DNA from 3 places in the Exiguobacterium sp. s128 genome. Region 2 is predicted to be linked to each of the others. Evidence: riboswitches for the same ligand, from Rfam matches in the RefSeq annotation. Region 2 holds a riboswitch; each other region holds the start of a gene.
The links. A riboswitch is a leader RNA that binds a small molecule or an ion and turns the genes downstream of it on or off. The one in region 2 is predicted to bind S-adenosylmethionine.

Region 1 (11,625 bases), on a different contig from region 2:
AACGAGGTTGTAGACGTTGTTCGCCCAGTTTTGGATCGTCGTGTAACGGCAGTAGGCGTTTTTGTTGATGAAGATCTCAACGACTGCTGAGTGAAGCGAGTTCGTTGTGTAGACCGGTGCTGTACATCCTTCGACGTAATGAACCGATGCGTCTTCGTCAACGATGATCAATGTCCGCTCGAACTGACCCATGTTTTCCGAGTTGATGCGGAAATAGGCTTGAAGCGGCGTATCCATCTTGATGCCTTTTGGTACATAGATGAACGATCCACCTGACCAGACCGCTGTATTAAGCGCAGCGAACTTGTTATCCGTTGGTGGGATCAGTTTCCCGAAATACTCACGGAACAGTTCTGGATTTTCTTTTAATGCTGTATCGGTATCCTTGAAGATGATTCCTTGATCTTCCAGTTCACTCTTCATGTTGTGATAAACCACTTCTGATTCATACTGTGCCGAAACACCCGCGAGGTATTTTTGCTCAGCTTCCGGGATTCCGAGTTTGTCAAACGTACGTTTGATTTCTTCCGGTACTTCATCCCATGATTTTTCAGCACGTTCTGATGGTTTAACGTAATACGTGATGTCATCAAAACGAAGATCTGATAAATCGCCGCCCCATGCCGGCATTGCTTGTTCGTTGAAAATCTTGAGTGATTTCAGACGGAAATCAAGCATCCATTGTGGTTCTTCCTTCATTTTCGAGATCGTCTCGACGACTTCTGTCGTCAAGCCGCGTCCAGAACGGAAGATCGAGATATCGCGATCGTGGAAACCATATTTATAATCGCCAATTTCAGGCATGTTCTTAGCCATGTTCGTTTCCTCCTCTTACTTACTGACCGAAGTTTACTTCCCTTCTTCGACGCCACGTTCGAGCGCCTTCCAGGCAAGTGTCGCACACTTGATTCGTGCTGGGAACTTCGTCACACCGGACAGTGCTTCCGCGTCTCCCAGATCAAATTTCTCATCGTCATAGTCTTTTCCTTGAACCATCTCGGAAAAGATATTGGCGAGTTGTAATGCTTCTTCGACTGTTTTTCCTTTGACAATCTGCGTCATCATCGACGCAGATGCCATGCTGATCGAACACCCTTCACCGTCAAACTTCGCATCTTTGACGATATCGTCTTCGATCGCGAGTTGCAGGCGGATTGTGTCGCCACAAGTCGGGTTATTCATATCGATTGTCACACCACCGTCAATCGCACCACGATTGCGGGGCGTTTTATAGTGGTCCATGATCACTTGACGGTACAAGTGATCGAGATTGTTAAAATCCATGACTGAAATACTCCTTCGTTTGGCGAAGTCCTGTCACTAAGGCGTCTACTTCTTCCTTTGTATTATACAGGTAGAAGCTTGCTCGTGCCGTTGAACTGGCTCCGAGCCAGCGCATTAGCGGTTGGGCACAATGATGACCGGCACGGACTGCGATACCTTGCATATCGAGGACCGTCGCGACATCATGCGCATGGACATCACCGAGATTAAAGGTGACGAGACCCACCCGTTCTTCCGGACCGTAAATCGTCAGCCCTTCGATGTCACGCATTTGTGCCATCGCATACTGGGCAAGCTCACGTTCGTGGGCTTCGATGTTACTGAGTCCGACTTGTTCCAAGAAATCGATTGCCGCTGATAAGCCGACTGCTCCTGCAATGATTGGTGTTCCTGCTTCGAACCGGTACGGTGATGGTTTGAACGTCGACTCTTCAAGCCCGACGTAGTCAATCATCTCGCCTCCGAATTCGACCGGCTCCATCGCATTGAGTAATGCTTTTTTGCCGTACAGGACACCGATACCCGTTGGTCCGCACATCTTATGTGCCGAAAACGCGAGGAAGTCACAATCGAGATCCGTGACATCGATTTGTTGATGCGGTGCACTTTGCGCCGCATCGACGACCATGACGGCACCAACAGCGTGCGCAAGTTGTGTCACTTCTTTGATCGGATTGATTGTCCCGAGGACGTTTGACACATGGGCCATCGCCACAACCTTCGTCCGATCTGAAATTTGTTCCTTGACGGCTTCGATCGTCACACGACCGTCCGCTGTCAAATCGACATATTTCAGTTTCGCTTTTTTCTTTTTTGCGACTTGTTGCCATGGAATGAGATTCGCATGGTGCTCGAGATACGTAACGACGATCTCGTCGCCTTCTTGCACATGCTCCATTCCGTAACTCGACGCGACGATATTGATCGCCGTCGTCGTCCCGCGGGTAAAGATAATCTCTTCATGGTGTTGCGCCTTGATGAAACGACGTACGTTCTCACGCGCACCTTCGTACGCATCCGTCGCTCGTGTTCCGAGCGTATGGACGCCACGGTGCACATTCGAATGAACCGTCTTGTAGTAGTTCTCAATCGCCTCAATGACGACGAGCGGCTTTTGTGACGAAGCCGCACTATCTAAATAGACGAGTTTCCGGTCATTCACCTGTTGGTCAAGAATCGGAAACTGATTGCGGATGGATGCATCGATTCCCATATTAGTTTACTTTCCCTTCGATCACTTGAACGAGACGTTCTTTGACAGAGTCAATTGCGAGTTCGGAAACAACCGGTTGTAAGAAACCATGAACGACAAGACGTTCTGCTTCTTTCCGTGATAAACCACGGCTCATCAAGTAGTAGAGTTGGAGTTCGTCGACACGGCCGACAGATGCCGCGTGTCCTGCCATGACATCATCTTCATCAATCAAGAGGATCGGGTTCGCGTCACCACGTGCCTTTTCAGACAACATGAGCACACGTTCCGTTTGGACACCGTTTGATTTTGAAGCGCCATGGTGAATCATCGATGTTCCGTTGAAAATCGATGTTGCGGAATCTTTTTGAACACCGTGAATCAAGATGAAACCTTCCGAACCTTTACCAAAATGGTCTGTCCGGACGTTAAAGTTTTGTTTTTGATCCCCACGACCAACCGTTACGGCTTTCGTGTCAGAGAACGAATCGTTACCGACGAGGTGTGTTTTCGTTTCTGTGATTGTGTTTCCGTCATTCATGTGACCGAGTGCCCATTCGAGCTTCGCGCCTTGTTTGACGACACCGCGACGGTTCATATATGTGACGGCACCCTTACTGAGCGTGTCGACACCACCAAAGAGGACTTTCGCATTGTCTTCGACGAACACTTCCGTAACGACGTTGACGTTGTGCGCTTCTTCGCCATACGACACGAAACTTTCGATATACGTCAATTCGCTGTCTTGATCGGCAATGATGATCGCATGGTGGTAAAGTGCACCGCCTGCTTGTTCCAGCGTATAGATGGCTTGCATCGGAACCGTCAACTTCAGGCCTTTTGGTACATAAAGGAACGTACCGCCGTTCATGAGTGCTGCGTTCAGTGCTGCCAGACGATCTTCGTTGACGTTGACGCCTTCTGTCATGAAGTACTTCTCGACGAGCTCTGGATGATGTTTCATTGCGTCAACGAGCGTCGTGAAGATGACACCGTTCGTCGCTTCGCTGTTTTGCGCGTGAACGAGTTGTCCGTTACGCGTGATCAGCATATGGTCACGGTTTTCACCGATTAATGTTTCTATATCCGGTGTCAGACCCGTTACTGTTTCAAGATCCGCTGTTCCTTCTGTGAAGTTCCAGCCACCGATTTTGATTTTTTCTACTTTTGGCAATGCGAGCGTTGGGGCAAGATCCAGTGCGTCTTGACGCTTAGAGATCATCCAAGCGGGTTCCCCTAAGCGAGTCGCACGTTCTGCCACTGCCTCGCGATTTACTGCAAGATTCAGTTCTACAGTCATCATGCTTCCTCCCTCGTGTTACGCTTTTGTTTCGATTTCGACTTCTTCGATGCCGAGTTCTTTTTTAACCCAGTCATAACCTTCTGCTTCTAAACGGTGTGCGAGTTCTTTCCCACCCGACATGACGATTTTTCCGCCCATCATGATGTGGATGAAGTCTGGCTCGATATAGTTCAAGAGGCGTTGATAATGCGTGATGATCAAGCAGCCGAATTCAGGTGAACGCATTTCGTTGACACCTTTTGCGACGACTTTGAGTGCATCGATATCAAGACCTGAATCGATTTCATCAAGGATGGCGATGGATGGTTTCAACATCGTCATTTGGAGGATTTCATTCCGTTTCTTCTCTCCGCCTGAGAATCCTTCGTTGAGGTAACGGTGTGCCATTTCGCCCGGCATTTCAAGAAGACCCATTTGTACGTCGAGTTGACGGATGAATTTCATGAGTGAGATTTCATCGCCTTCTTCGCGGCGTGAGTTGATCGCTGAACGCAAGAAGTCTGAGTTCGTAACGCCACTGATTTCGCTTGGGTACTGCATCGCGAGGAACATACCAGCTTGCGCACGTTCGTTTACTTCCATCTCTAAAACGTCTTCGCCGTCAAGTGTGACGGATCCAGATGTTACTTCGTAAGTCGGGTGACCCATTAGTGCAGAAGCGAGTGTTGATTTACCAGTCCCGTTTGGTCCCATGACCGCGTGGATTTCGCCGCCTTTGATTTCTAAGTTGACGCCTTTCAAGATTTCTTTGCCGTCGATTGCAACGTGTAGATCTTCAATCTTTAAGTGTGAAGCCTTCATATAGAATCCCTCCATCTATTCATTTCGTGTCTGACGATTCAGTTCACGAGAGTTACTAATTTAGTATCATTCTAATCTTAATGAATCATACCACATTATTCAAGCGTCATCGCTCATGGTTTTTTCTCAAAATGGAGCCCTTCAGTGAGAATGACTTCAAAGTGAGACGACTTCTTTCTCTTCTTCCGGTTTCAATTGACGATGAACCCGCTGTGACAGTAGGAGCAGTGGTATTCCGAGAACTGTCAAGAGGGCTAAGACGCCAAAAATCGGCAGGGGACGTTCTGCTCCAAAATAAAGTAATAATTGTCCGCCGACGACCGGTCCGACCGATTGACCGATCGACGTCAACCCCATCGCGCCGAAGTAACTTCCCCGTAATTCCGGTTTCGCAAAGCTGTCCGTCAAAATGTCGGTCATCGTAAACATCATCACCTCTCCGCACGTGAAGATAAACATCGCGCCAATCATCAACCAAACCGTTCCGGCGGTTCCCATGACGAATAATCCAACGGCGACGGTCGCAATTCCGACCGTGATCGAAACAAGCGGTGACGTTTTGACACCAAACTTCATGATCGGGTACTGAACGACAAGCACCGTGATCGCATTGATCGTGATCAACAAAGCAAACAAACTCGTCCCACCGGATAATAACGTCGTTGTCGTCAAAAATTGTGGTAACGTCGAGTTAAACTGGCTGTAACCGAAGACACCGAAGATAATCCCTGCTAACGCAAACGTAAACGCCACATCGGTTTTCAAAAGACGAATCGTCGCTCCAAATGATACTTTTTTCCCACCATGACTCTCCGTGATTGGATGCCGCTTAAACAAAATGAAGATGGCGAGTCCATATCCGAGATAAACAGCTGCTGTTATATAGAAAGTAACCGCCGTATTTCCTGCACTGAGCAGCAAGGCAATTCCCGGTCCGATCGCCGCCGCGATGTTGATGCACGTATAACGAATGTTAAAGACAAACAACCGGTTTTCTTCATCCGTCGTATCGCTGATCAAGGCGCGAGCAGATGGTTCAAAAATCGACCGGAAAATCCCGTTTAACGCACTTAAGATGAAAAATGCCCAAAACGTCTCGACTTGCGCCAGTCCGATAAAGACGAGGACGAAACCAAATGTTCCGCTCAGCATCATCGTCCGCCGTCCATACCGGTCGGATAACGTTCCCCCGACAAAACTCATGACGAGACTCGCGATGGCTGAAATACTGAGAATCCAACCGACATCAACTGGACTGAACTTCAAGACGACGGATAAATAAATCGCAAAAAACGGCATCGTGATGAATGTCCCGAGCCGGGCGAAAAATGTCCCGAGCAACACCCCGACCGTCAAGGGATGAAGCTGTTTCAAACGTTGCATAAAAATCCCCCTTCCACAAAAAAATAATGCATCCTTCCATTATATAGGAAGAATGCATTAATCGAGCAGATTATTTACTGACTGGGACGACTGCCCCTTTGTATTCTTTCGTGATCCAGTCTTGTGTTTCTTTTTCATGCAAGATGTCGACTAAATCTTGGACTTTCTTTTCGTTCTCGTCCCCTTCACGTGTCACGATCAAGTTGACGTATGGTGAATCTTGTCCCTCTAAAGCAATCGCATCTTTTAATGGATTGAGTCCGTTGTCAATCGCATAGTTCGTGTTGATGAGGACTGCATCCCCTTCATTGTTTTTGTAAGCTTGCGGGAGAAGTGCTGCTTCGATATCTGCTTTGAACTTCAGTTTTTTAGGGTTTTCAACAACATCTTTGACTTCTGCGTCTGATGTTTTCCCGTCTGCTAGTTTGATGAGTCCTTCGTTTTGGAGCAATGTCAAGATTCGACCATGGTCCGCAACAGATGAACTCATTAAGATTTGTGCGCCGTTTGGCAAGTCACTCAATTTTTTATATTTTTTAGAGTAGACGCCGATTGGCTCGATATGAATCCCGCCTGCGCTCGCAAATTTATACGCTTTGTTTTCAGCCATCTGTGATTTCAAGTATGGTTCGTGCTGGAAATAGTTCGCATCGAGTTCTTTTTCAGCTAACGTTTTGTTTGGTAACACATAGTCGTTGAATTTTTTGATTTCTAACTTGTAGCCTTTTGCTTCATACTCTTTTTTGACATGCTCTAAGATTTCAGCATGCGGGACACTTGAAGCGCCGATGACGAGTGTTTTTTCATCGCCTGACGATGATCCCTCACCACATGCTGCAAGGCTGATTGCTAAAACGGAGACAGAGGCTGTCCCGACAAATTTTTTCCAAAGTTTCATGAATGATTCCTCCAGTTATAGTTAAGTTTTTTTATCGTTTGTCGATTTTTTTAACAAGTACGTCGCCAATGATCTGAATGATGAAGACGATGACGAGAATCAATAATGTCGCAACGACAATGATGTCGTTTTGAGTACGTTGGAACCCATCGATGAAGGCCAAGTTACCGAGTCCCCCACCACCCACTACTCCGGCCATTGCTGTGTAACCGACGAGGGCGACGAGTGTCACTGTGATACCAGAGACGATCGCAGGTAATGCTTCTGGAATGAGTACCTTATAAATGATTTGGAGTTTTGTTGCCCCCATCGATTCGGCTGCCTCAATGACTCCTTTATCGACTTCACGCAAGGCAAGTTCGACCATCCGTCCGTAAAACGGCGCAGCCCCGATAATCAAAGCCGGGATCGCTGCGGTTGATCCGATAATTGAACCGGTCACGAGTTTTGTCACCGGGAACAATAGGATGATCAAAATGATGAACGGAATCGACCGGAAGATATTGACGAAGAAACTGAGAATCCCGTAAAACGTCCGATTCTTAAACAAGAGTTCCTCGTTGGTCGCATACAACAGCAAACCGATCAACAGTCCGGCGACAAACGTCACGATTCCGGCGACACCTGTCATATACAACGTATTCACCGTTTGTTGCCCCATTACTAACCAATCTACATTTTCAAACCACTTGCTCATCGATGATCGACCTCCACTTCAACGTCACTCGCTTGAAGTTTGGCGATGACCGCTTGTGTTTCCTGTTCTGCCCCGATCAACTGAATGAACAGCGTCCCGAGTGCCCCGTCCTGCGTTTGTCCGACGTTCCCGCCAATGATATTAAATAATAAGGTCGAATCTTTCATGACTTCGGCAAGAATCGGGCTCTCAGCAGTCGAACCGACAAACGTCAACTGAACGATTTTCCCGGTCGGATACCGTTCCCGCAATTTCGTAAACGTCAATTCGTTTTCTGCTGAAGACGTCAACTGTTTGACGAACTCTTTTGTCATCGCCTGTTTTGGATGACGGAACACTTCGGCGACCGGTCCTTGTTCGACGATTTTCCCGGCTTCCATGACGGCGACCCGGTTACAGATTTTTTGAATGACGTGCATCTCGTGCGTGATCAAGACAATCGTCAGTTTCAGTTTTTTGTTGATATCGACGAGCAACTCTAAGATCGAATCCGTCGTTTTCGGATCAAGCGCACTTGTCGCTTCGTCACATAATAAGACGTCCGGGTTAGAAGCCAGTGCCCGGGCAATCCCGACCCGTTGTTTTTGACCACCCGATAGTTGCGACGGGTAAGCGCCTTCTCGTCCGTCGAGTCCAACAAGTTGAATCAGCTCGGCGACCCGTTCTTTACGGCGTGCTTTCGGATAACCACCGAGTTCGAGTGGGAACATGATGTTTTCTTCAACCGTCCGCGACCACAGCAGGTTAAAGTGCTGGAAGACCATCGAGACGTTTTTGCGGACGCCGCGTAATTCTTTTGGACGTAACGTCGTCATTTCGACTCCGTCGATTTGAATCGAGCCACTCGTCGGAGTTTCTAACATATTCAGCAATCGGATCAAGGTGGACTTCCCTGCTCCCGAATAACCGATTATTCCAAAAATTTCACCGCGCTCGATTGTTAAGTCGACATTGACGACGGCTTCAACCGATCCGCGCTTCGAGCGATAAATCTTTCCTACATCCTGTAAGCGAATCAATACTGTCCCTCCTAAACGTAAAAAAAGTGCGCACGTTTTAGAGCAAACGCGCGCACTTTTTCAGTACACAAAACCATTTGCTCTCATCTTGCAGACATTCGTCTGCTGGAATTAGCACCACTTCGGAATAAATTCCGCGGTTGCCGGGTTTCATCGGGCCAGTCCCTCCACCACTCTCGATAAGAGTTATCGGTATTTAGTTATTTTTAATATAATCTGAATATTAGCAGGGCTTATTTTGCTTGTCAAACAGTTTTTTCTGAAACTGGTTTTAACAGACTGAAAGCACGTGCTAAATCTTCTTTTAAGTCCTCTGCATCTTCCAGTCCGACCGAAATCCGGACGAGTCCGTCCGTGATGCCGAGCTCAGCGCGACGTTCTGCTGGAATCGAGGCATGTGTCATCCGTGCCGGAACGGAAATCAAACTTTCGACTGCGCCGAGACTCTCGGCAAGCGTAAAGAAGTGTGTCGCTTCGACGAGTTTCTCCGCGTTTTCCGCTGATCCGACATCAAAGCTGATCATGCCGCCAAAACCAGTCGCCTGTTTTTGTTGTGTCGCGTGACCCGGATGTGACGCGAGTCCCGGGTAGAAGATGTTTGAGACGACATGTTGGTCCTGTAAGAACTGAACGAGATCATGTGACGTTTCTTCGATCGCATCCATCCGGATACCAAGCGTCCGTAAACCACGGACAAGCAAGAAGCTGTCTTGTGGTCCAAGGATGCCGCCAGTCGAGTTTTGAATGAAGTGAAGATCTTCACCAAGTGCATCGCTGTTGACGACGACGAGTCCAGCGACGACGTCTGAGTGACCGCCGATGTATTTTGTTGCACTGTGCAAGACGATGTCTGCGCCGAGTGCAAGTGGTTGTTGCAAGTAAGGTGTCGCAAACGTGTTGTCGACGACGAGTTTCAAGTTATTGCGTTTCGCAATGTCCGCGACAGCTGTAATGTCCGTGACTTTCAACAACGGGTTCGTCGGTGTTTCGACGTACAGCATTTTCGTGTTGTCTTGAACCGCAGCTTCCGTCGCGGCAAGATCCGTCGTGTCGACGAATGTCACATGAATGTTGAACTTCGGTAAGACACGTTGCATCAAGCGGAACGTTCCACCGTAGACGTCATCGGTCATGACGATATGATCGCCTGACTCAAGCAGGTTGAAAACAGCATGAATCGCTGCCATTCCTGATCCAAACGCAAAACCACGTACGCCGCCTTCAAGATCCGCAATCAATCGTTCGATGCTTGTCCGTGTCGGGTTCGCTGTCCGTGAATACTCATAGCCTTCTTTTAACTGACCGATCTTCTCTTGTTTATACGTACTTGTTTGATAAATCGGAGGTGTAACGGCACCTGTTGCTCGATCGACACCTGTTCCCCCATGAATCAATGCTGTCTTTTTACGCATGTGTCTCGTCCACCTTTTCAAAGATTTGTTGGCTTAAATACCGTTCGGCACTGTCTGCGAAGACGGTGACGATGGTACTGCCGGGAAAACGATTTGCAATATCAAGCGCTGCTGCGAGTGCCGCGCCGGCTGAACTGCCGACGAGCAACCCTTCACGAGCCGCCAGTTCATGGACTTTTGTGAAGGCATCGTGATCAGAAATCGTATGAATTTCATCTACTAAGTCGCGGGATACAAGACTTGGCCATTTGGCCGTCCCGATACCTTCCGTCTTATGCGGTCCGGCCGGTCCTCCGTTGAGGACCGAGCCTTCCGGTTCGACGATGGCACCTTTTGTCCCGAGACGTTCTTTTAAGAATGCCGCTGTTCCGGCAAACGTTCCACCTGACCCGCATCCGGCGACGAACCAATCGATATGATCGAGTTCCGCCATCAGCTCAGGACCAAGTGTCCGCTGATACGTGACCGGATTTTCTTCGTTTTCGAATTGAAGCGGGACATAACTGTTTGGAATCGTTTGTCCCAGTTCTTTTGCTTTATCAATCGCGCCTTGCATATCGAGTTCAGTCGGTGTGTTGACGACAGTCGCGCCGAGTGCCCGCATCAACGTCTGTTTCTCCTGACTGAATTTTTCAGGAACGACACAAATGACTTGTAAGTCATATTTTTTAGCGGCGAGCGCCAAACCGATGCCGGTGTTGCCGGCAGTCGGTTCGATGATCGTTCCGCCTCGTGTCACGTGTCCCTGTTCGATCGCCGCATCAACGAGTTGAATGCCCAGGCGGTCTTTGACGCTGCCCCCAGGGTTCATCCATTCGAGCTTCGCCAAAATCCGCGTACCAGCAGGCAAATCGAATGAAGTAATCTCGTAAAGCGGCGTATTTCCGACGAGGTCCCGGACTGACTTCGCGATCATCCGAAGACGATGTCCCATTCATCACGACCGGCAAGCATTTTCTCGGCATAGTGCTTCGCTCCTTTAAGGTCGTGGGCGCTTGCGAATCCACATTGGACTTCGTTTTGCGCTGGAATTTCTTCTGCTTCTAAGACGTCTTGAAGTGTCTTCTCGACGAGTTCACTCATTTTTTCGACCGAATCGAAGTTCATCATCGCCATGTAGAAACCTGTTTGGCATCCCATTGGCGAAACATCGATGACATCGTCTGAATAGTTACGGATGTTTTCCGCGAGTAAGTGTTCAAGCGTATGCATCGCACGCATCGGCATTTGCTCGACGTTTGGTTGTGTGAAGCGGATGTCGTATTTGACGACTTGATCGACCTTACCGTCTTTATAACCGGCGACGCGGATATATGGTGCTTTGACTTTCGTATGGTCCAAGTTAAAACTTTCTACGTTCATTTTTTTGAGTGTCATGATTTATTCCCCCATTTTCTCGGCTTCTACGAGCCAGACGAAGTGATTGTATTGTGTGAATGTCACGTCGAATCCACGTGACGCAAAAATATCTTCCATGACTGGAATCAGTGGATAAAACTCCCGTTCCAAGTCTTCTGCCAAACCGTTGAACCCTTGTGCTTTTGCTTCTGCGATCGTCTGCAAACGTGCTTCTTCCGATACGAACATCGTGTCGGCATAGACGATTTTTCCGTCGTGCGGCAAAATTTCCGCCATC
Region 2 (11,625 bases):
AGGACAAAAAAGCCTATATCGCTCTTTCGTATGTTTCCGGCAGTACGGAAAAACAAGACGGTGCCGTTCAAGACGATATTCAGCTTGAGAAACGCGAATCCGGTGCGACCTTTGAAATCGATCTCGGGCGTGCCAAAGGAATCGACAGCCGTTATGTGCCAACGAACATGCAGGCACTCGTCATCGGTGAGGATTTAGCGAAGCCGGATGCGTACGGCAATACGGCGAACCCGAATCTCGTCGCAAATCCGGATAATCTGGCCTATTCGGCAACATCAAACACACTTTTCATCGGTGAAGACAGCTCGTTGCATACGAATAACTTCGTCTGGGCGTATAATTTGAAGACGAAAAAACTCTCACGGATTCTGTCCGTCCCGGTCGGTGCTGAAGCAACAGGACTCCGGTCACTTGACCGTGTCGGTGGATACAGCTACCTGCTCAGTAACTACCAACATCCGGGTGAAGGGTTAAACGGGAAGCAGATCACAGCCGTTGATCCGAAGAAACTGGAACAAGCGATGCAAGAAGGAATTGGCATTCAAAAAACAGGTGGTGTCGGTTACTTGTCTGGTCTGCCGACAGGTCAGAAATCGTATTCTCATCGTTAAGACAACGAAAGAGGCTGACTCAAAAATGAGGGTGTCTCTCGATTAAAAGGAATGAAGGGAGGTGGCTTGTGTCTCGCGTGAAAGAATGATTCTTTGTTGATCACGCACGCAACTGACCGGCCTCTTCTTCCACACGCCGGAGTAATCCTTGAACGATTTTTTCCGTCTCCCGTTCGCCTCCAAGCGACAGCAGACTTCGTCCAACAAAATTAGCCCCTTCGTTTTTCCCGGTATAAATCAGCTGACAACTTGTTTCGTCAAGCCGCTTTAACGTAAACGTCATCTCGAGCTTAAAAATCTTAGCGAGGGTAAAGCCAATCGTATTTTGCTTGAAGTCCGGTTGATTTGTATAGGCAAGATCCGTCACGATGTATGTCTCGAGGCGGTTCCCCTGCATATACGTTTGCCGGTACGTCGAACCGACGACACCCGGTTTCCGCTCAATCACCTCGTGCTGGACGACACCCGGAATCAGGCGTTGCAACCGATCGTGATCAAAGATATGCCAGGCTTCCTCGATCGGAACGTCGAGGATTTTTTCTTCGTGCCACGTCACCATCCCAACACCTCCTTTTATTAAAAAATACCCTGATGTGTGTAGTTCTAACTTCAGACTACGTCACATACAGGGTATTTGGCTCATTTCAATCGGTGAATGGTTCTTATTTTACAGTTTGACGCTCTAACGCATGCCCAAGGAACTTCGCGAGTTCCAACATGCCGAACTTACCGGCAGCCGCTTCCGCATCCGAGTTGTAGTTCGTATTCGTATTGACGTCATACGTATAAATCGTTCCGTCTGCATCCTTGATGAACTCGATCCCGGCGACCGCGATTTGGTTCGCTTGCAGGAATGCTTCATACTTTTGAATGATCGGATCATTAAATCCGTCGACGACTTTAAACTTCATCGGAGTTTGCGGTGCTTCTTCCCCGACCGGGCAGAACAAGTCATCGATCACACACGCATCCGCCGGGCACAGTTCAAAGCCTTCTGATGTATCGACTTGGACGGCGTAAACGAATTTTCCGCCGACGAATTCACAACGCGTGATATACGGTTCCGGCGCTTGAATATATTCTTGAATCAGCGTGATGCCATCGACCGGCTCATCAAAGGTCGGACCATCGAGATACGTCTCGAGCGCTTCAATCGAATGGAACAGCTGGACGCCGAGTCCTTTTCCGGCACGGTTGTGTTTCGTGATAAACGAGGACACACCAATATTTTTTGCCGCTTCAACGATTTGATCGCGACCGACGGCAGCCGTTGTTTTCGGGACCCGGATACCGGCTTTTCGAAGCGCCGTATACTGATTGATTTTACTGACTTCCAGACGTAGGGCACGCGTTCCGTTGAAGACGGTCCGGTCATGTTCTTCAAGCCAAGCGAGCACTCCTTCCGTCAATTCCGGTGCGTAACGGTGGCCACGCGTGTGCGACGACGCACTCATTCGGCTGTAGAAAACGCCTTCCGGCGGGACTTCATCAAGCGGGACTTGCCCTTCGTCGAGATGCCACTGTTCATACGGCAACTCCAGTTCCTCGAGTCGTTTAATCAGATGATCCGTCCATTCCTGATTTTCGTGTAAGATATGAATTTTTGTCATTTGGTTTGACCTACCTTTCGTTTTTCCTCGACAAGCGGCATGACGTCGCGTGCGAAGCGTTCCATTTCTTCAAGTTGCGGTGAAAATTGTAACAACAACAATGTGACACCGACTTCTTCAAAGGCGAGAATCCGCTCGGCAATCTGTTCCGGTGTCCCGATTAAATCCGGACGGAGTCCGCGGTTTGAGACCGAATAATCATTCCGTTTTACCTGTTGCTCGAGTTGCGATTTACTGACAAAGTCGTCGTAGCCGACGTAACCGGCACTGTCTTCTTTGACGTCCGTGATCCGTTGCCATTCTTGAACCGCTTCTTCTTCTGTATCCCGGCAGATGATGTAGGCAGCAAGGCCAAAACTTTCAAGCGGTGGTTGCCCTGTTGCATGTCGACGCGTTTTCATATCCTCAATCTTGACGGTCACTTCCTCAACCGTTCCCCCATGCATAACATAGGCATCACACTGTTCGACGATGGTTTGTTTTCCGGCTTCGCTTTCTCCACCGGCATACAGCTTGATGCCCGGTCGTTGAACCGGCTTCGGATGCAGTTGTGTCTGCTCGAGCGTATAGTAGTTGCCATCGAAGCTATATGGTGAGGCGTCTGCCCATAACCCTTTCATGATCGTGACGAATTCTTTGGTCCGAGCGTACCGTTCATCATGGGCCGTAAAAATGCCGTTGTATTGCCGGGCCTCTTCTTCCCACCAGGCCGAGACGACGTTTAGCGTAAATCGTCCGTTGCTGAGTTGATCGATGTTCGCTGCCATCTTCGCCGTCGTCGCCGGATTATGGAACCCCGGGCGGACGGCCGTCATGATTTCCAGTCGTTCCGTCGTTGCGGCAATCGCCGCTGCCGTCGTCCAGGCTTCTAAGCTTGGTGCTTCAAGTCCTTTAATATCATTTAAATTCAACTCCGCAATCAGCGTCGTCGAAAAACCGATTCGTTCAGCCGTTTGTGCGACCTGTTTCGCATAATCGAATGTCGCCGGCATCTGTTCGTCCTCGACATTCCGTAACCATCCTCCAAAAATCGGCAACCAAAATCCATACTCCATCCGCTATGTCCCCCTCATTAAAAAAGTCGCTCTTCTCGAAAATCGAAAAGAGCGACGGATTGATCGTGTCTGCTCTTATCTGTAAAGGAAAAGATTCCTTTAGGAAGTAGCACCTTCCGCTGCTTGCGGGGTTGCTGAAGTGTCTTCGGGCCATTCCCTCGACTTCTCTTGATAAGAATTATTGGAATTATCGTACACTTTTTAGCAGAGTAAAGCAACCATTAAACCCTGTTTTCCAATCGGAATTAAAAACAGCGATAAAAAAGGACGAGAGCTGGGCTCTCATCCTCGTTGTCTTAATATGGGGCAACAAACGTTGATTCCTCGATGGGTGCTACCTCGCCGCGGATCCGATCATAAAACTTCGCAAGCGTGACGCTGAAATAAGGTCCAACCCAGAGGAAGGCAATTCCGATGGTGATCAAGCCGAGCAGGAACCAACCAATGAATGAGAGGACGAGCATAAAGGCTTCCATCTTATGGCCATCCATCATTTGGCGTGAACGGGTGATCGCATCCAAAATTCCAATCGACGGCTCGTCGCGTAGGATGTAGAACGTCAACAGATACGAAAACGACTTGATGATTCCGGGAACGATTAACAGTAAGAACCACAATCCAAGAAGAATACCTTGAACAATTGAAAGACCAACTGCTTTCAAGAAAATTTTATACGGTTCGAATAAATCAACGATTTTTGCGTCTTCTTTACGGGAGACAGACATTGCGAGCCATGCCCAACCGATCGCAAGCGGTAGGAGAAGTATGCTTAGCACAAATCCAATCAAATCGATGAACTGAAAGTCTTCGTTAGGATCAGAAGAAAAGGCAGTTGGAATCATTTGAATGATAAGAAACAGTAAAAACATAAGTGCCATGAAGACCCAACGTCCACTGAGTGCCTCACGTGCGGATAATTTTAATTCTTTTATCATGGAGATCCTCCTCAAAATAAGTTCTACTCCTATTTACGGCTAATCGCACAAGGAGTTTCAGTTATTTTCAGGATTTCCCTGTTTTTAACTGATTCAGGCGGGCTTTCTCAAGCTGACGCTGACAGGCCGTATAAAGTGAACGGCGACCGTCCAGTCGTTCCATCGCAAACGGAATATTATATTTTTTCGCTTGCGCAATGACATGTGCTGACGCAGCATGGGAGACACGACTCGTGATAACGACGATGGCATCGGTCTTTTTAGCCAGGCTGGCGATTTTCTTAGCCGACTGGGCGTCTCCCGCAAGATGAATCAATTCGATTCCTGTCTCGGCGAAAAAGGTCCGGTAGACGGGCGCCTGTTGTTCATTCCCGACGATGACGAGACGCATTCCTTCAAAAGATGCAAAATCAAGTGGCTTCTTATCGATGAAGTCGATTGGTTGTCCCGGTAAAGAAGTCGTGACGAGTGGCGCAATCGATTGTTGCTTTTTTTCACGGATCTGACGGACTTGTCGTGCTTTTTTGATGTTTGGTTTTCGTTTCATTTGTTTGGCGTAACGACCGGTAGATTTCTTTGATTCTGGTGTCACGATCACTTCGGTGGTTGAACCTGCTCGTTTCGTATCCTGTGACGAGCTCAACGGCTGGACGATCGGTTCTTCATATTGAAAGGCATACTTCCAAACAATCGTCAGCGTTTCCGGATGACCTTTCCACATGACAAGATCGACGAGTTGTCCTTCCTTCAATTGAAAGAATCGCATGTCTTCCACCGGTGTTGCGTAATAAAACGGTTTCCCCGTCTCATCCTTCAACGGTCCTTCGACTGTCGACTCGATGATACCGTGATTCTTGACGATACATTTCTCGAAGACAATTCGTTCCTCAAGCGTCTTCATTTGATCGGTTGCGATGACGGCGAGCACTTCCAGTGACGTCCGGCGGTGATCTTGATGGCTGATTTGTACACGGACTTCCATCCCATGCTCAAGATTCCACTGACGGATCTCTTTTTCGGAGATATGACTGTTCGGCCATTCCCGTAACGAGCCTCCTTTCAGCTCACGGACAAACGTGTACGTGTATCGTTGCTCGAAGGTCGGTTCCGCTACTTCCCGCTTCTGACTGAGTAATGGTGCCGGTTCATCCTTTACCGGTTCGACAAGTCCGGATTGATTCTTGCGTGGTGTGTAATAACGCGATAGTTGGATCCATTCGTCGATTCCCCGGATTTCCTCGAGCAGCAACTCCCAGTCTTCTGCCGTTTCAACAATCTGTAATTTACTTGCGACCAAATCTTTCGCTCGCTCCATGATCTGTTGCATCATTTTCAACAACCCCTTTGCTTTTTTTCAACTATAGCAAGTGAGTTTAGCCAAGGTTGGTCTAAAAATGACCCGGTATTTTTTTGTTTAAGGTTCACGTTTAATTTCGATTGACGGATCACCCAGGCGGTATTTTTCGACGGCAACAATCAAAATCGTGATGATGACAAGTAAGAACCAGGAGGAGAGTTTACCGAAGTCGACCAGTTCCCAGCCTTCCTCCTGATTCGGATAAACCCATCCCTTAAAAAACGTCACGATGTTTTCTGCCAGCCAGATGAACCAGGCAATCAAACCGAACGACAGGACAAGCGGCATCCGGTAGACGGTCTCATTCAGGCGGTAATAGACCCAGGATTTTAAGAAGACCAGTGCAACCAGTCCCATCAACATCCAGCGGAAATCAAGTAACCAGTGATGGGTAAAAAAATTCAAGTAGACTAAGAGACCTATCACTAAGGCGAGTGCAGGACGTGGAAACGCGGTGACACGGAGATCAAACCGGCGGAAAGCTTGGCAGATGTAGCTCGCGACACTGGCATACATGAAGCCGGCATAGAGCGGAACACCCATAACTTTGCTCCACGCTTCTTCCGGATAACTCCAGGAACCGACCTGGACCTTGAACAATTCAAGACCTAAACCAATCGCATGGAAGATTAAGATCAGTTTAAACTCTTCTTTTGTTTCATACCGTGTCACGAGCAAAACAATTTGCACGATGAGACACCAGAGCAGCAACAAATCATAACGGGCAATCGGTTCAGACGGCAGATAACGGGATGTTGCAAGCGCAAAGAAAATCGCGACCGGGAAGACACAACAGATGGCTTCAAGATATGTAAAACGGATGAAATGCCGAATTTTCTGCAAGACGACGCCCCCTTTTCCTTAGTATACGGATACGACATCCCCATTCCCTCCATCTAAAGATGGAAAATATCGGATTCGCTTCGATTTTGTTCACAAACATGATACAGTTAATGAATCAATTTTAATCTAGAAGTGAGGTGTTATCCGTAAATGATGCAGACCCTTCAAACGTCTTGGCTGTTACGTTCCGTCTTAAAATGGGCATTGTTCTTATTTGGTCTTTTTCTACTTGCCGTCGGTTCATCGATGATGATCACGGCACAACTTGGCGTCTCGACGTGGGACGTTCTTCACCTTGGTCTCCAAAATAAAACACCGTTTTCCGTCGGGACGATCATCCTCCTTGTCGGCTTGTTGTTGGTATTCGTCAAGTATTTGCTCGACCGGATCACCCCGCAGGTCGGCACGCTCGTCAATGCGATTTTCGTCGGGGTGTTCATGAACTTAGTCCTCGGTTCCGGTCTCTTACCCTCCTTTTCATCCGTTTGGCAAAATACGCTTTGGCTGATCACTGGTATCTTCATCATTGGAATCGGTGCGGGGCTTTATGTCGCTGTCGGGTATGGCGCCGGACCCCGTGACGGACTGACCTTGACGCTTGCTGAGCGATTTGGAACGTCGATCCGGATGATGCGGACGTTCATGGAAATCACTGCCTGCGGAATCGGTTGGTTACTCGGTGGACCGGTCTTCTTCGGGACGATTTTATCCATTTTCTTGATCGGTCCGTTTCTGCAGTTTTGGTTAGGTCATTTCCGGCGGATGATTGCCGCGATTGATGCCGGGACGACTCCTCGGAAACAACAAAAAATCAGTTAAGTCGGTTGACTCGGATACCCTTTCACTTGAAACGGTATCTTTTTTGCGTCGATCAAGCATATTCGTTGCAACAGTGAAACAGACGCGTTATATTCGTTTACATATCAATCTTTGATACGTCAAGGATTTTTCGAACGAAGGGAAGGATGTGATGAACTTGAGTATTTCCTGTACTGAAAAAGGACGGCTGATTTATGCACTCGTCTCCGTCAATAAGACGATTGCTCAAAAATTCGATCTCTGTACGGACGGCTTTAGCCAAACCCGGATGGACTTATTAGCCCAACTCGAGGTCGACACGACGATTAGTCAAAAAGAGTTACAGCAACGGGTCAACGTCGATAATGCAGCTGTGACACGACACTTAAAGCATCTTGAAACGAACGGCATGATTGAACGTGTCCGTTCCGCAACAGATAACCGCGTCATTCTCGTTTCGTTGACGCCAGAAGGCGCAACCCGGATCACCCGGTTACGTGAGCAAAAAGATGACTTCCTCGAGCAGTTGCTTGAAGGATTCACGGCAGACGAACAACACCAGCTTACACAGATGATGCAACGGATTGAAACGAATGCCCTCACTTTACCTAAAACAACCGTTAATTAAAAAGGAGACTTTCAAATGACTACACAAACTACGACTGATTTCATGGAAATCGTTAAAGGACGCCGCTCAATCCGTAACTACGACACAAACGTCAAGATTTCAAAAGAAGAGATGACACAAATCCTTGAAGAAGCGACACTTGCTCCATCTTCTGTCAACATGCAGCCATGGCGTTTCCTCGTCATCGACAGTGCTGAAGGTAAAGCGACACTCGCTCCACTTGCGAAATTCAACCAGGTCCAAGTCGAGACGTCGTCTGCCGTCATCGCTGTCTTCGGTGATATGAATGCGGTCGACCAACTTGAAAACATTTATGATACAGCCGTCGCACAAGGACTCATGCCGCAAGATGTCCGCGACCGTCAAGTACCTGCGATTCAAGGCATGTATGAAAGTGTACCAGCCAGCGCACTGAGAGACAGCATCTTAATCGACTCAGGTCTCGTCTCGATGCAATTGATGCTCGTTGCCCGGGCACACGGTTATGATACGAACCCAATCGGCGGCTACGAGAAAGAGCAAATCGCAGAAGCATTCGGCATGGATAAAGACCGTTACGTACCGGTCATGCTTTTATCAATCGGGAAAGCCGTCGACGCAGGATACCCATCAGTCCGTCTGCCGATCAACGACATCACAGACTGGAAATAAGTACGACGTAACTCAAAAAAAATAGAGATCAGATAAAAGGGAGATTATTACTATGACAACTCAAACAACTACAGACTTTATGGAAATCGTTAAAGGACGCCGCTCAATCCGTAACTACGACACAAACGTCAAGATTTCAAAAGAAGAGATGACACACATCCTTGAAGAAGCGACACTTGCTCCATCTTCTGTCAACATGCAGCCATGGCGCTTCCTCGTCATCGACAGCGCAGAAGGTAAAGCGACACTCGCTCCACTTGCGAAGTTCAACCAGGTCCAAGTCGAGACGTCATCTGCTGTCATCGCCGTCTTCGGTGACATGAATGCCGTCGACAGCATCGATACCATCTACGATATGGCAGTTGAAAAAGGCTTAATGCCACAAGATGTCCGCGATCGCCAAGTACCGGCTATCAAAGGCTTCTACAGCCCGGAAGATACGGATACACTTCGTGACAGCATCCTGATCGATTCAGGTCTTGTCTCGATGCAATTGATGCTCGTCGCGCGTGCGCACGGCTATGACACAAATCCGATCGGCGGCTACGAAAAAGATCAAATCGCTGAAGCCTTCGGTATGGATAAAGACCGTTACCTTCCTGTCATGCTCCTTTCCATCGGAAAAGCAGTTGACGCTGGTTACCCATCGGTTCGTCTGCCGATCAACGACATCACAGACTGGAAATAATCGTTTTCGAACTCCGGATTCCTCAACAGGAATCCGTTTTTTTGTATACTGACGAAAAGGAGCTGGTCAAATGATGTATGATGTGACGATTATCGGTGCCGGCGTCGCTGGCATCTTTTTGGCACATGAACTGATGGAACAGGGTCAGACGGTCCTGTTGATTGATGCCGGAAAACGACTTGAACAACGGACCAAGCAAGAAGCCTATCTTGGTTTTGGCGGTCTCGGGAAATCGGAAGGGAAATACAACTATTCTGCTGGATTTGGAGGCGAACTTGCCGAAAAGCTTGGACCGAAGACAACGCTCCGCTTGATGCAACAAGTCGATGCACTCTTGTGTCGCTACGGGGCAAATGAAGTTGAATTGTACTCCACGTCCAATCCCGTTCTAGCTGATCGGGCAAAAGTGGCCGGTCTTGAGACGATCGAAACGACGGTCCGGCATTTAGGAAGCGCACTATCGGAACGGATTTTAAGACGGCTCGAAGCCGCAATTCACCAACACGTCACCTTTCGTTTTGAGACGGTTGTTGCGACAATCGAACAACAAGCGGACGGATTTTTGCTCACGACTGAACACGAAACATTTTCGAGTCAACGCGTCGTCTTCGCGACCGGACGCTCCGGTACTGCGTGGATGCAGGAGCAACTTCAGGCATTAGGTCTGGCTCAAAGCAAAACCCGTCTCGACCTCGGCATCCGGATCGAGATGGAAGAAACGGCATTCCGAACGTTGTTACAGGATACGTTCGAAACAAAACTGGCTTATGCGTCAGCAGCAGGGACCGCCGTTACATACTGCATGAATCCGAAAGGACGGATCATCCGAAAACATCAGGAAGGTCTGATCATGCCGGACGGGCAAAACTTCCGCGAACAGGATTCCGGTACGACCAACTTGAACTTTACACTGTTTTTACCCCGCTATTTTGCGACACTCGAAGAAGCGAATCATTATGCCGCTTCCGTCATTGGAAAAATCAATCAAGGGACGGACCGGATTGTCGTGCAACGACTCGGGGATTTGCGGACCGGTCGTTCGACGCAGTCAGGTGCTCTCACCGAAAACAAAGTGCGCCCGACACTTGCAGCGACAGCGGGTAATCTGATCGAGGAAGTCCCGGGCACAGACATCACGGTCTTGTTGGAGTTCCTGAAACGACTTGAGCAGTTGCTTGAGACGCCTCTCTCAAACGACACACTGCTGTATGGAATGGACGGAAAATTTTATGCTCCGATGCTGTCGACGTCCGTTACCTTTGAGACGGACATCCCGGGACTGTATGCAATCGGCGATTGTTCCGGTGTGACGCACTCGCTGTCGCAAGCCGCTGCGAGCGGACTCCACCTCGGACAACACCTGACACAAAAACAGCCGTCCTAAGAGATAAGTTCTCTTGAGACGGCTGGTTGAACGTGTAGGGTACTTTATTTTTTAAACGCTTCATACACCTTCAACTGTTTACCTTTGACTTTCGTCGTCTTCATCGCCCGCAGGACGAGCGGGCCTTTTCCGTTCAGAATTTCCACGTACGTGACGGTATCCTGAATCGTGATGATTCCGATGTCTTGAGCGGTCATGCCTTCGATTTTCGCAATCGTTCCGACAAAATCAACGGCACGCAGTTTCTTTTTCTTCCCGCCGTTAAAATACAGCTTCATGATATCCGCATTAAGCTGCTCTGTTTTTGACGCCCGGACATCTGCCGTCGTGATTTTTTCTTCAAAGGCATCTGCCGTCCGAATCAATTCCCGTTCAGTCGGTGCCTGGCGTTTTTCAATCGCCTCACCCCGGTATTGTTCGACTTCACGCAGACGACGCATGTCCGACTCTGTCACTAAACTGATGGCTTTTCCGAGTGCACCGGCACGCCCTGTCCGACCTGTCCGGTGAACATAACTTTCTTTTTCGACCGGCATATCGTATTGGATGACATGGGTGATGTTTTCGATATCAATCCCCCGTGCTGCGACATCCGTCGCGACGAGATAACGGAATTCACCTGCTCGGAACGCTTTCATGACGGCAAGACGCTCATCCTGTTCCATACCACCATGAATTTTTTCGACCGGATACTCCATCGCGGTTAATCCTTGTGCGACAAAATCGACATGTTCTTTTGTCCGGCAGAAAATCATGCAACGGTCTGGATTTTCAACGACCGTGACATCTTTCAGGATGGCGAACTTCGTTTTGTCGGTCACAGAAATATAACTGTGTTCGATTTCTGCGATTTCGGTTGCCTTCGTCATGATTTCGACTTCCTTTGGTGCCTGCATGTAGCGGTCACTTAACTGATGAATATCTTGCGGGAACGTCGCTGAGAACAACATCGTCGTCCGTTGCTTCGGTAATTGCTTCAAAATCGTATCGACTTGATCGAGGAAGCCCATATTAAGCATCTCGTCCGCTTCATCAAGGACGAGGTATTTGACCTTCTCAAGCGAT
Region 3 (9,432 bases), on a different contig from region 2:
TGACTGTTACGCCAAATAACCGTTTTTCCGGTCATGGAACTCTTGTTTGACCGTCCCGAGCAACTGTCCGTCCGTCAACAGACGTAACGCCGTCCGAGCCAGGATTTTTGCGCCGGTGATCAAGGCTTCGTCGCCTTGTTCCGACCGAGCCGCTTCCCGGAAACTTTCCGTGTGGGCGACCAAATCGTCCGCTCCGATCTTGATGTACGGATGGATGGTCGGCAGGACCTGGCTGATATTGCCGGCGTCGGTCGAACCGAGACCCGGGCGTTCATCCGTCTTGACGTCTTCCCCAAGCGCCACTGCTTCCTCCCGGAAAATCTCGTCAAACGTCCGGTTGAACAGCAGATTGTCGACCTCATTTTGGAACGCGATGATCTCAAGCGTCGCCCCGGTCGCAAGCGCTGCCCCTTCGGCAACGGCCTTAACCTTCTTCGTCACGGCATTCAGCCGGTCGCGCGTCGTCGCCCGGATGAAGAAGCGTGCTTTGGCGTATTCCGGAATGATGTTCGGCGCATCACCGCCATCCGTGATGATGCCGTGAATCCGGACGTCGCTCGGCAATTGCTGACGCAAGGCATTGATGCCGTTAAACAGTTGGATGACGGCGTCGAGTGCATTGATGCCCTCTTCCGGTGACGCTGCCGCGTGAGCCGGCTTGCCGGTAAAGGCAAAGTCCAGTGGATCAACAGCAAGCGAGGAACCGGTGATCCGCGTTTGTCCGGACGGATGAATCATCAGTGCCGCATCAATCCCCGTCAGGAGATCATGTTTGACGAAGCTGCCTTTCGCACTGCCGTTTGGTCCACCTTCCTCTGCCGGTGTTCCGAGCACGACGACACTGCCCCCGACTTCATCGATGATTTTACTGAGCGCGATCGCCGCTGCGACACTCGTCGTGCCGATGATGTTGTGACCGCAGGCGTGACCAATCCCCGGCAAAGCATCGTATTCAGCGAGGAAGGCAACCGTCGCCCCCGGTTTATCCGAAGTCTTCCGGGCCAGGAACGCCGTGTCATGTCCCGCGACCCCGAGCTCAACCGCGAACCCTTCTGCCGTCAGGCGTTCCGCATGATGGCGCGAGGCAAAATATTCCTCGTTCCCAATCTCGGGTGTCGCATGAATCCGGTGACTCGTCTCGAGATACGACTCGCGTTTTTGTTCAATATCCTGCTCAATCGTTTGAATCAAGTTTTCCCGTCTTGTCTGAACCGTCATTTGGGTCACGCTCCTTTGGATGTTTAATTATTCGCCAATGTCACTGAGTGGGACGAACGTCGGAATCGTGCTTCCTTTGTACTCTTTTTTGATGAAGGCCGCGACATCATCCTGTTGGTAAAGTGAAGCAATTTTCTTCAACGTCTTTTTGTCTTTGTCTTCCGTTCGTGTCGCGATGATGTTGATATAGGGTTTCGCTGTTGCATTTTCATGGAGAATCGAGTCTTTGATCGGATTAAAGCCGGCATCCACGGCGATCCCGTTATTGATGATTGATGCCGATACATCCGGCAGAACACGTGGCGTCTGCCCGGCGACGACTGGGACAATCTTCAGCTTTTTCGGATTCTCGACGATTTTGTCGACGGCTCCGTTTCCGTCAAAGTCGTCCGGTAGCTTGATCAAGCCGGCTTCCTGCAGCAACAGGAGTGCCCGTCCCATGTTCGTCGCCTCGTTCGGGACGGCAATCTTTCCACCGACCGGGATATCTTTGACGTCCTTGACTTTATCCGAATAGATCCCCATCGGTGCGATGACGGTCGTCGCAATCGGCGATAGCTTTAAGTTATGTTCTTTTTTAAAGGCATTGAAGTACGAAATCGTCTGGAACGAATTGGCATCGATTTCGCCTTCTGCGAGTGCCAGGTTCGGTTGCACATAATCGGAGAATTTGACGAGTTCAATCGTGATGCCCTCTTTTTTCGCTTTTTTCGCGACGTATTCCCAAACTTGCGTATCCGAGCTGCTGACGCCGAGCTTGACCGTATTTTGATCCTCTTCCCCGGACGCCGCACACCCTGCAAATAATACCATCGTTAATGCTGCACCAATCGCTAATCCTTTTTTCATCGTTCATCTCTCCCTTATCTTCTCTATGTTTTTTAGTGTCTGCGAATTTTTCGTGCCAACAGGTTGCCCATCGTCTGTAAACCTTGGACGAGGATGACGAGTATCCCGACCGTGATGAGCATGACGGTCGTATCAAACCGTTGGTAGCCGTAGGTGATCGCCAAGTCCCCGAGGCCTCCGCCGCCGATCGCACCGGCCATCGCCGACGCTCCGATCAAGCCGATCGTCGCAATCGTCAAGTTCAGGACCAATGAACTGAGTGCTTCCGGCAATAAGAAACGGAAAATCGTCTGCAACGGTGTCGCTCCCATTGCCTTTGCTGCCTCGAGGACCCCCGTGTCGACTTCAAGCAACGAACTTTCGATCAATCGGGCGATGTACGGCGCCGCATAAAAGACGAGTGGAACGATTGCCGCCTGTGTCCCGATCGATGAACCGACAATCAGACGGGTCAACGGGATGATCGCGACGAGTAAGATGATGAACGGCACCGACCGGAAGATATTGACGATACTGCTCAAGACGTTGAAGAACGGGACTTGTTCGAGCAACGCCCCTTTTCGTGTGACGACGAGCAAAATCCCAAGCGGTAAACCAATCAAGGTCGAAAAGAGTAATGACAGACCGACCATCGTCAAGGTCTGCAGGAAGGCGGTCCAAATATCCGTGTAGTTAACCAGCATCTGCGAGCACCTCCTCGACCGTGACTTGGGCTTCGTCGATGTATTGCAAGGCCCGGCTGATTTCTGCCGTTTCACCAATCAGTTCGACGAGCAGACTGCCAAACGGGATGTTTTGCAGTTCCGTGATACTCCCGTGCAGGATGTTAAGATCGATGTCAAACCGTTTTGCGACTTGTGACAACAGCGGTTGCCCGGTATGTGCTCCGAGAAAGTTGATCTTATAAATATGATGGTTGGCTTCACGTCGTTCGATCAACTGTTGAACGGACGCCGGAATTTCATCCTGCATGACGGACCGGACGAAGTTTTTCGCCGTCGCCGTCTGCGGGTTCGAGAAGACATCGAACACGGTACCCGACTCAATCAGCTTGCCGGCTTCGATGACGGCGACCCGGTCACAAATCTCCCGGATGACGCCCATCTCGTGTGTAATCAGTAAAATCGTGATGCCGTATTCCTCGTTGATCTGTTTCAGTAAACGCAGGATATGTTGTGTCGTCTGCGGATCAAGCGCCGATGTCGCTTCGTCACATAACAGAACCGACGGCTGGGTCGCGAGTGCCCGGGCGATTCCGACCCGTTGTTTCTGTCCACCCGACAACTGATCCGGATAATGATCGGCTTTATCGGCCAGGTCGACGAACGCGAGGAGTTCATGGACACGCCGATGGATTTCAGCCTTTTTGACACCTGTCAGGACAAGTGGTTTCGCGACGTTCGCAAAGACGGTATTCGAATCCAGCAAGTTGAAATGTTGAAAAATCATCCCGATCTGTTGCTTGGCTTCGCGGAGTTGTTTTGCCGAGAGGCTCGTCAATTCTTGCCCATCGACTGTCACGCTGCCGGATGTTGGACGTTCGAGAAGGTTGACACAGCGTAACAACGAACTTTTTCCGGCCCCACTAAATCCGATGACCCCGAAGATTTCACCTTTTTTAATTTCAAGATCGACACCGTCTAGTGCAGCGATTGACTGATCTTGTGTCTGATAGATTTTTTTTACATTTTTGAATGTAATCACCACGTTTCCCCCCTTAAAAATACAAAAAGGCCTCTTCTTAAGAAACAAGAAGAGACCTGGATCCGCACAAAGGCAGAATCCACTCGACTCATCTCTCAGACAACTGTCTGATGGAATTGGCACAGTGCTCATAATGAGTCTGTTGCCGAGGTTTCGTAGGGCCAGTCCCTCCACCTCTCTGGATAAGTGTTGCAGTATGAAATTCATATGTGTGTTGTTTCGAATCAAGCTTATGTCGTAAAACTAATTTTTACATTACAGGTATATCTTTTAAAGGTCAACCATATTTTCAAAAATAAACCATATGACCCATATCGATTGAGATCCTGGGTTGTGCGTCATCATAGAAGCGTTCCGGATAGCGGTCAAAGACGAATTGACAACTCTTTCGCGTCAGTGCTATTATCTTCACAATGATTAATCCGACAATTCCTATACGATATATCAAGAGTGGACGAGAGAACTGGCTCTAGGACTCCACGGCAACCTGCAATTCGCAAGGTGCTCCGACCAGCAAAGCAACCGCTTTGGATGATACATACGAGAAACTCGTTTGCCGTCCAAAGCCAAACGAGTTTTTTTATTTTTGAAATGGAGGACACCTTGATGAGTATGCTTTATCCTGTTTTACCAGGGGCTGATGCCTTTTTATTAGAACGTGGATCCGTCGGGATTCTGTTGTGTCATGGTTTTAACGCAACACCACAAAGTGTTCGTGCTGTAGGCGAACGCTTCGCAGAACATGGTTTCACCGTCCATGCACCTCGCTTAGCGGGTCACGGAACCGACCTCCGTGACTTTGCCGCTTCGACTGCTGAAGACTGGAAACAAAGTGTCCGCGAAGGATTTGACCTGTTAGCCAAACAGTGTCCATCCATCTTCATCGTCGGTCAATCGATGGGGGCGACGCTCGCCTTAGCACTCGCCACCGAAGGATTGCCGGTCGATGGCATCATCACGATCAACGCAGCCCTGTCCGTCCCAGCGTACGAAGCGTTATCGTTCGATGATTGTCCGGACCAACTGCCTGAAAGCGCCCCCGATATCAAACGTCCGGCTTTTGAAATCATTTATGATTTCGTCCCGACCACGTGTGCAGCAGAACTGTTACGCTTGATCCGGGACACGGTTCCCGACTTACCTACACTTCAAATTCCCACCCTTATTTTATATTCTGTGGAAGATCACGTCGTCCCATCCAGTTGCTCCGATTACCTGCACCGGACAATCAGCTCTGTCGACAAACGTACGTATTGTCTGCTCAATTCGTATCATGTCGCGACGCTCGATTACGATCAAGAGGCAATTGTGGAGGAGACGATCCGATTCGTCGAACAGTTCAGCCGGTTGACCGAGACGGGTTGAACGTTCAGCTAACAAAAAAACAAAGCTAACAGTCCTGTCAGCTTTGTTGCGCTATCCTTTTTAAGAAAGGATTAGTTTTGTTGTTGTTTTTTCCACTCTTGTAACGGTTGGGGTTTACCCGGCACTTGATGACAATGACGGCAACGTGGTTCATAAGACTCAGAAGCACCGACTAAGATGATCGGATCATGATAGTTTGCCGGTTGACCGTCAATCAGGCGTTGGGTCCGCGAAGCCGGATCACCACACGATAAACAAATCGCCTGCAATTTCGTCACGAACTCGGCGCGGGCGAGCAACTCTGGCATCTTCCCGAACGGTTCCGCCCGGAAATCCTGATCGAGCCCCGCACAAATGACGCGTTTGCCGTCTTGCGCAAGCGCCTCGATGACGGAGACGATCTCATCGTCAAAAAACTGAACCTCATCAATTGCAACAACTTGCGTCTCTTCTGCTACCGCCACGTACACGTCACGGCTCGTCGCCATCGGAATCGCGATGACAGAATTGCCACCATGCGACACGACATGTTCTTCGTGGTAGCGGTCATCAATCGCCGGTTTAAAGACCTGGACCGGTAACTTGCCGTACTGTGCCCGTCGGACACGACGGATCAACTCTTCTGATTTTCCGGAAAACATACTCCCGCAAATCACTTCGATCCAACCATATTGATTGATCACATGCATCATCGAAAACACCGTCCTCTAAATTAGTCACTTTAACGAGTATAGCCCGAATCTAAATTGAGAAAAAGAGTTGACTTCTCAAAATCAAAAACCTATTTCCGATTTCCCTCATTCTTCATCTTGTCATTTCAACTGGTATCTCTTTCCTGTACAATAAAAGAGAAGTTTCTTTGAAGGAAGGTGACTCCGATTCATCACATGCTACATGAAGTCCTCCATCAATATGGAGCGTTCGGACTCGCCGTTCTACTCGCTGGTGGTATCGTTGGTTTACCTGTTCCTGATGAGACGTTACTCGTCATGTCTGGTTTTTGGATGCATCGCGGTGATTTACCTCTGATCGGAACGATTCTCGCAGCCTATGCCGGGAGTTGTATCGGTATGACGATCAGCTATTTGTTAGGTCTGAAACTTGGTATGCCGTTGCTGCACCGGGTTGCCCCTAAATTACGAATTTCCGAAAAACATATCTTTCAAGCAGAGGCCGGATTTTTACGTTATGGAAAATCCGTTTTGATCATCGGCTATTACATACCCGGATTACGTCAGCTGTCTGCTTTTTTCGCCGGTGTCTCGAAGATGCCGTTTCAAGTTTTCGCGACCTATGCCTACACAGGCGCCTTGATCTGGATCAGTCTCTTTTTAGGAGCTGGTTATTTTCTGGGTCGTCACTTTTCTTTCGGTTTGCTGGTTGCACATTTTGCGAACAACCCGGATATGTTGCCGTACCTCGTTGGGGCTGCTGGAGCAATCGGTCTGTCCTTTGTGCTTAAAACCTATCTCGCTTACCGTGCTCAATTCAGCCTATACAAAAACAGCCTGCTCCAGTGATGGAGACAGGCTGTTTTTGTATACAGAAGTCGCAATTACTTGCGGCCGTATTTTTTGTTGAAGCGATCGACACGACCGTCTGCAGCGTTGAACTTTTGACGACCAGTGTAGAATGGGTGCGAGTCCGAAGACACATCCACGCGGATGAGTGGGTACTCGTTTCCATCTTCCCAAGTGATTGTCTCGTTCGAAGAACGTGTAGAACCAGTCAAGAATTTGTACTCAGTAGTTGAATCCATAAACACAACTTTGTTGTATTTTGGGTGAATTCCTTGTTTCATGGTTGTTTTCTCTCCTTCCGCCCTGGTTCATTTGCTGAGCCAGAGTAAGTTACCTTCCTATACTAAACGATTTTTTGACGACCCGCAATACCTATTTTCATGTCGTTGTGTCTGTTTTCGTCACACGCGGTTTGACAGGTGCGCGTCGGACCGGTTTCTTCTTTTCTTTGTTCAGTTCCACAAAAAATTCTTCATTGTTTTTTGTGTCACGAATCTTCCGTAAGAAGCTGTCAACAAACTCGTTTGATTCGTTCATCGTCCGACGAATCGTCCACAAGGCATCGAGTTGATCTTGCGGTAACAACAACTCTTCTTTCCGTGTTCCGGATTTCCGAATATCGATGGCCGGGAAAATCCGACGCTCGGATAGTTTCCGGTCTAGATGAAGTTCCATGTTACCGGTCCCTTTAAACTCTTCATAGATGACATCATCCATGCGTGAGCCCGTCTCGACGAGCGCGGTCGCAAGAATCGTCAAACTGCCACCATGCTCAATGTTACGCGCGGCACCGAAAAAGCGTTTTGGTTTATGGAAAGCAGCAGGATCGATCCCACCTGATAACGTCCGACCGCTTTGCGGGACGGTTAAGTTATAGGCGCGCGTCAAACGTGTGATGGAGTCCATTAAGATGACGACGTCCTTTTTATGTTCCACAAGACGCATCGCTCGTTCAAGTACGAGCTCTGAAATCCGAACGTGATTATCCGGTGTTTCGTCAAACGTCGAACTGACGACGTCTGCTCCCGGTACGGACCGTTCGATGTCCGTCACTTCTTCCGGTCTTTCATCAATTAAAAGAACAATCAGCTCGACGTCCGGATGATTGACTTGAATCGAATTGGCGATTTCCTTCAATAGAGATGTCTTACCTGCCTTAGGCGGCGCGACAATCAATCCCCGTTGTCCGAATCCAACCGGCGCAATCATATCCATGACACGAACGGACAGATGACGTGGTTCAGTTTCGAGTCGCATCAGACGATCCGGATAGATCGGTGTCAATGCCGGGAAAAATAACCGATTTCGTGCCGTATCCGGTGCTTCTCCATTAACGGCTTCCACACTTAAAAGACCTTGGAACCGCTCATTTTCTTTTGGCGGACGAACTTTTCCGGTCACGACGTCTCCATTACGGAGGTTAAAACGGCGAATTTGTGAGGCGGCAATGTAGATGTCTTCAGAGGATTGCGAATAGTTGATAGGACGAAGGAAGCCGAAGCCACCATCATTTTGCATCTGTGGGTTACCGGGGATGACTTCTAATACCCCTTCGAGGAAATAAAGACCTGTCGATTCCGCTTGCGCTTTCAGAATCTTGAACATCAATTCACGTTTACGGGCTTCTCGGTACTGTGGCACATTTTTTGCTTTTGCGATTTCATATAAGTCTTTTAATGTCAGGTTACTCAATTGAGCAAGTGTATAGGAACGTTCTGGTTTGTCGGTTTTTTCAGTTGGCATATGCATTCACCTATTCTTCATATAAATTCAGTTGCAAAGATCTCGCTGTTTATTTTACAAGTGTAGCTTAATAATTTCTTCGTGCATTAAAGGTATCACATTTGCACCTCTTTCGTCGTGATTTAAAGAATGGGAATTTCTTCTTTGTAATATTCGAGCATATTATTGCAGTTATGTTACAAAAACGTCATGTTTTGTAGCGGAACTGAAAAAACGTTTTCATGTCTCCGCATGCTAAGATAATCGTGCAGAGAAAAACTTACACAGTTGTAAGGCAAACTGCTTAAACAAACACTTAATGAGATTGATCATATAACCCGGTTTTCAAAACTACTTTAAAATGACATGGAGGATTTCACATATGAAACGTTTTCTAGCATCGGTCGCGGCAGCAGCATTAGTGGTTTCAGGATTTGCATCAGTGGGAACAGGTAAAGTTGAGGCAGCTTCGACAGTAACGAAAGTCAAGATCACAGATAGCGGATTACGCGTTCGTACAGCTCCTTCTACAAAAGCAAGCATCGTCGGTAAAGTAAACGCAGGCCAATCATTTACATACAAAGGTAAATCAGGCAGCTGGACAAAAATTTCATACGGCGGAAAAACACGTTATGTGTCTACGCAGTACACGAAAACATACAAAGCTTCTACTGCAACAGCTAAAAAATCAACGACTTCTTCATCAACACGTACACGCCTTCTAAGCGAAGCTGCTAAACATAAAGGAACTCCTTATGTTTGGGGCGGAACAACGACTCGTGGATTTGACTGCTCTGGCTTCACAAGCTATGTCTATAAAAAAGCAACAGGTAAAACATTACCACGTACGTCTTCTTCACAATACGCATCGTCTAAAAAAGTCAGTGTTTCTAGCGTACAACCAGGAGATCTTGTCTTCTTCTCACACGGTAACGGCATCCAGCACGTCGGAATGGCAACAAACAAAACAAGTATGGTCAACTCGGAAACGGGTGGCGTTAAATACTCAAGCTTCAAATCAGGTTACTGGGGTTCACGCCTTGTCGGCGCGGGT

Region 1: linked by a shared signal. The riboswitch ahead of KNQ13_RS02405 (methionine ABC transporter ATP-binding protein) and the one ahead of KNQ13_RS10040 (LLM class flavin-dependent oxidoreductase) in region 2 are both predicted to bind S-adenosylmethionine.
Region 3: linked by a shared signal. The riboswitch ahead of KNQ13_RS11865 (methionine ABC transporter ATP-binding protein) and the one ahead of KNQ13_RS10040 (LLM class flavin-dependent oxidoreductase) in region 2 are both predicted to bind S-adenosylmethionine.

What each region holds. Positions count from the first base shown of each region.
Region 1 is NZ_JACSMT010000003.1:96,566-108,190, forward strand. Features, by position in the region: gene sufB (Fe-S cluster assembly protein SufB) at 1-816, opposite strand, end outside; gene sufU (Fe-S cluster assembly sulfur transfer protein SufU) at 850-1,284, opposite strand; gene KNQ13_RS02375 (cysteine desulfurase) at 1,274-2,497, opposite strand; gene sufD (Fe-S cluster assembly protein SufD) at 2,499-3,776, opposite strand; gene sufC (Fe-S cluster assembly ATPase SufC) at 3,795-4,580, opposite strand; gene KNQ13_RS02390 (MDR family MFS transporter) at 4,737-5,963, opposite strand; gene KNQ13_RS02395 (MetQ/NlpA family ABC transporter substrate-binding protein) at 6,034-6,861, opposite strand; gene KNQ13_RS02400 (methionine ABC transporter permease) at 6,893-7,558, opposite strand; gene KNQ13_RS02405 (methionine ABC transporter ATP-binding protein) at 7,555-8,577, opposite strand; SAM riboswitch class I at 8,658-8,763, opposite strand; gene KNQ13_RS02410 (bifunctional cystathionine gamma-lyase/homocysteine desulfhydrase) at 8,823-9,989, opposite strand; gene KNQ13_RS02415 (PLP-dependent cysteine synthase family protein) at 9,982-10,905, opposite strand; gene KNQ13_RS02420 (S-ribosylhomocysteine lyase) at 10,902-11,366, opposite strand; gene KNQ13_RS02425 (class I SAM-dependent methyltransferase) at 11,370-11,625, opposite strand, start outside.
Region 2 is NZ_JACSMT010000023.1:28,851-40,475, reverse strand. Features, by position in the region: gene KNQ13_RS10055 (PhoX family protein) at 1-611, shown strand, start outside; gene KNQ13_RS10050 (SRPBCC family protein) at 712-1,170, opposite strand; gene KNQ13_RS10045 (ATP-grasp domain-containing protein) at 1,274-2,221, opposite strand; gene KNQ13_RS10040 (LLM class flavin-dependent oxidoreductase) at 2,218-3,276, opposite strand; SAM riboswitch class I at 3,349-3,454, opposite strand; gene KNQ13_RS10035 (DUF975 family protein) at 3,573-4,211, opposite strand; gene KNQ13_RS10030 (DUF2325 domain-containing protein) at 4,279-5,541, opposite strand; gene KNQ13_RS10025 (DUF817 domain-containing protein) at 5,626-6,411, opposite strand; gene KNQ13_RS10020 (YczE/YyaS/YitT family protein) at 6,562-7,230, shown strand; gene KNQ13_RS10015 (MarR family winged helix-turn-helix transcriptional regulator) at 7,382-7,837, shown strand; gene KNQ13_RS10010 (nitroreductase family protein) at 7,853-8,488, shown strand; gene KNQ13_RS10005 (nitroreductase family protein) at 8,541-9,176, shown strand; gene KNQ13_RS10000 (NAD(P)/FAD-dependent oxidoreductase) at 9,250-10,560, shown strand; gene KNQ13_RS09995 (DEAD/DEAH box helicase) at 10,605-11,625, opposite strand, start outside.
Region 3 is NZ_JACSMT010000033.1:18,933-28,364, forward strand. Features, by position in the region: gene KNQ13_RS11850 (M20 family metallopeptidase) at 7-1,218, opposite strand; gene KNQ13_RS11855 (MetQ/NlpA family ABC transporter substrate-binding protein) at 1,246-2,067, opposite strand; gene KNQ13_RS11860 (methionine ABC transporter permease) at 2,100-2,750, opposite strand; gene KNQ13_RS11865 (methionine ABC transporter ATP-binding protein) at 2,740-3,771, opposite strand; SAM riboswitch class I at 3,857-3,960, opposite strand; SAM riboswitch class I at 4,210-4,312, shown strand; gene KNQ13_RS11870 (alpha/beta hydrolase) at 4,378-5,136, shown strand; gene KNQ13_RS11875 (thymidine kinase) at 5,208-5,828, opposite strand; gene KNQ13_RS11880 (DedA family protein) at 6,024-6,656, shown strand; gene KNQ13_RS11885 (type B 50S ribosomal protein L31) at 6,692-6,937, opposite strand; gene rho (transcription termination factor Rho) at 7,035-8,399, opposite strand; gene KNQ13_RS11895 (C40 family peptidase) at 8,761-9,432, shown strand, end outside.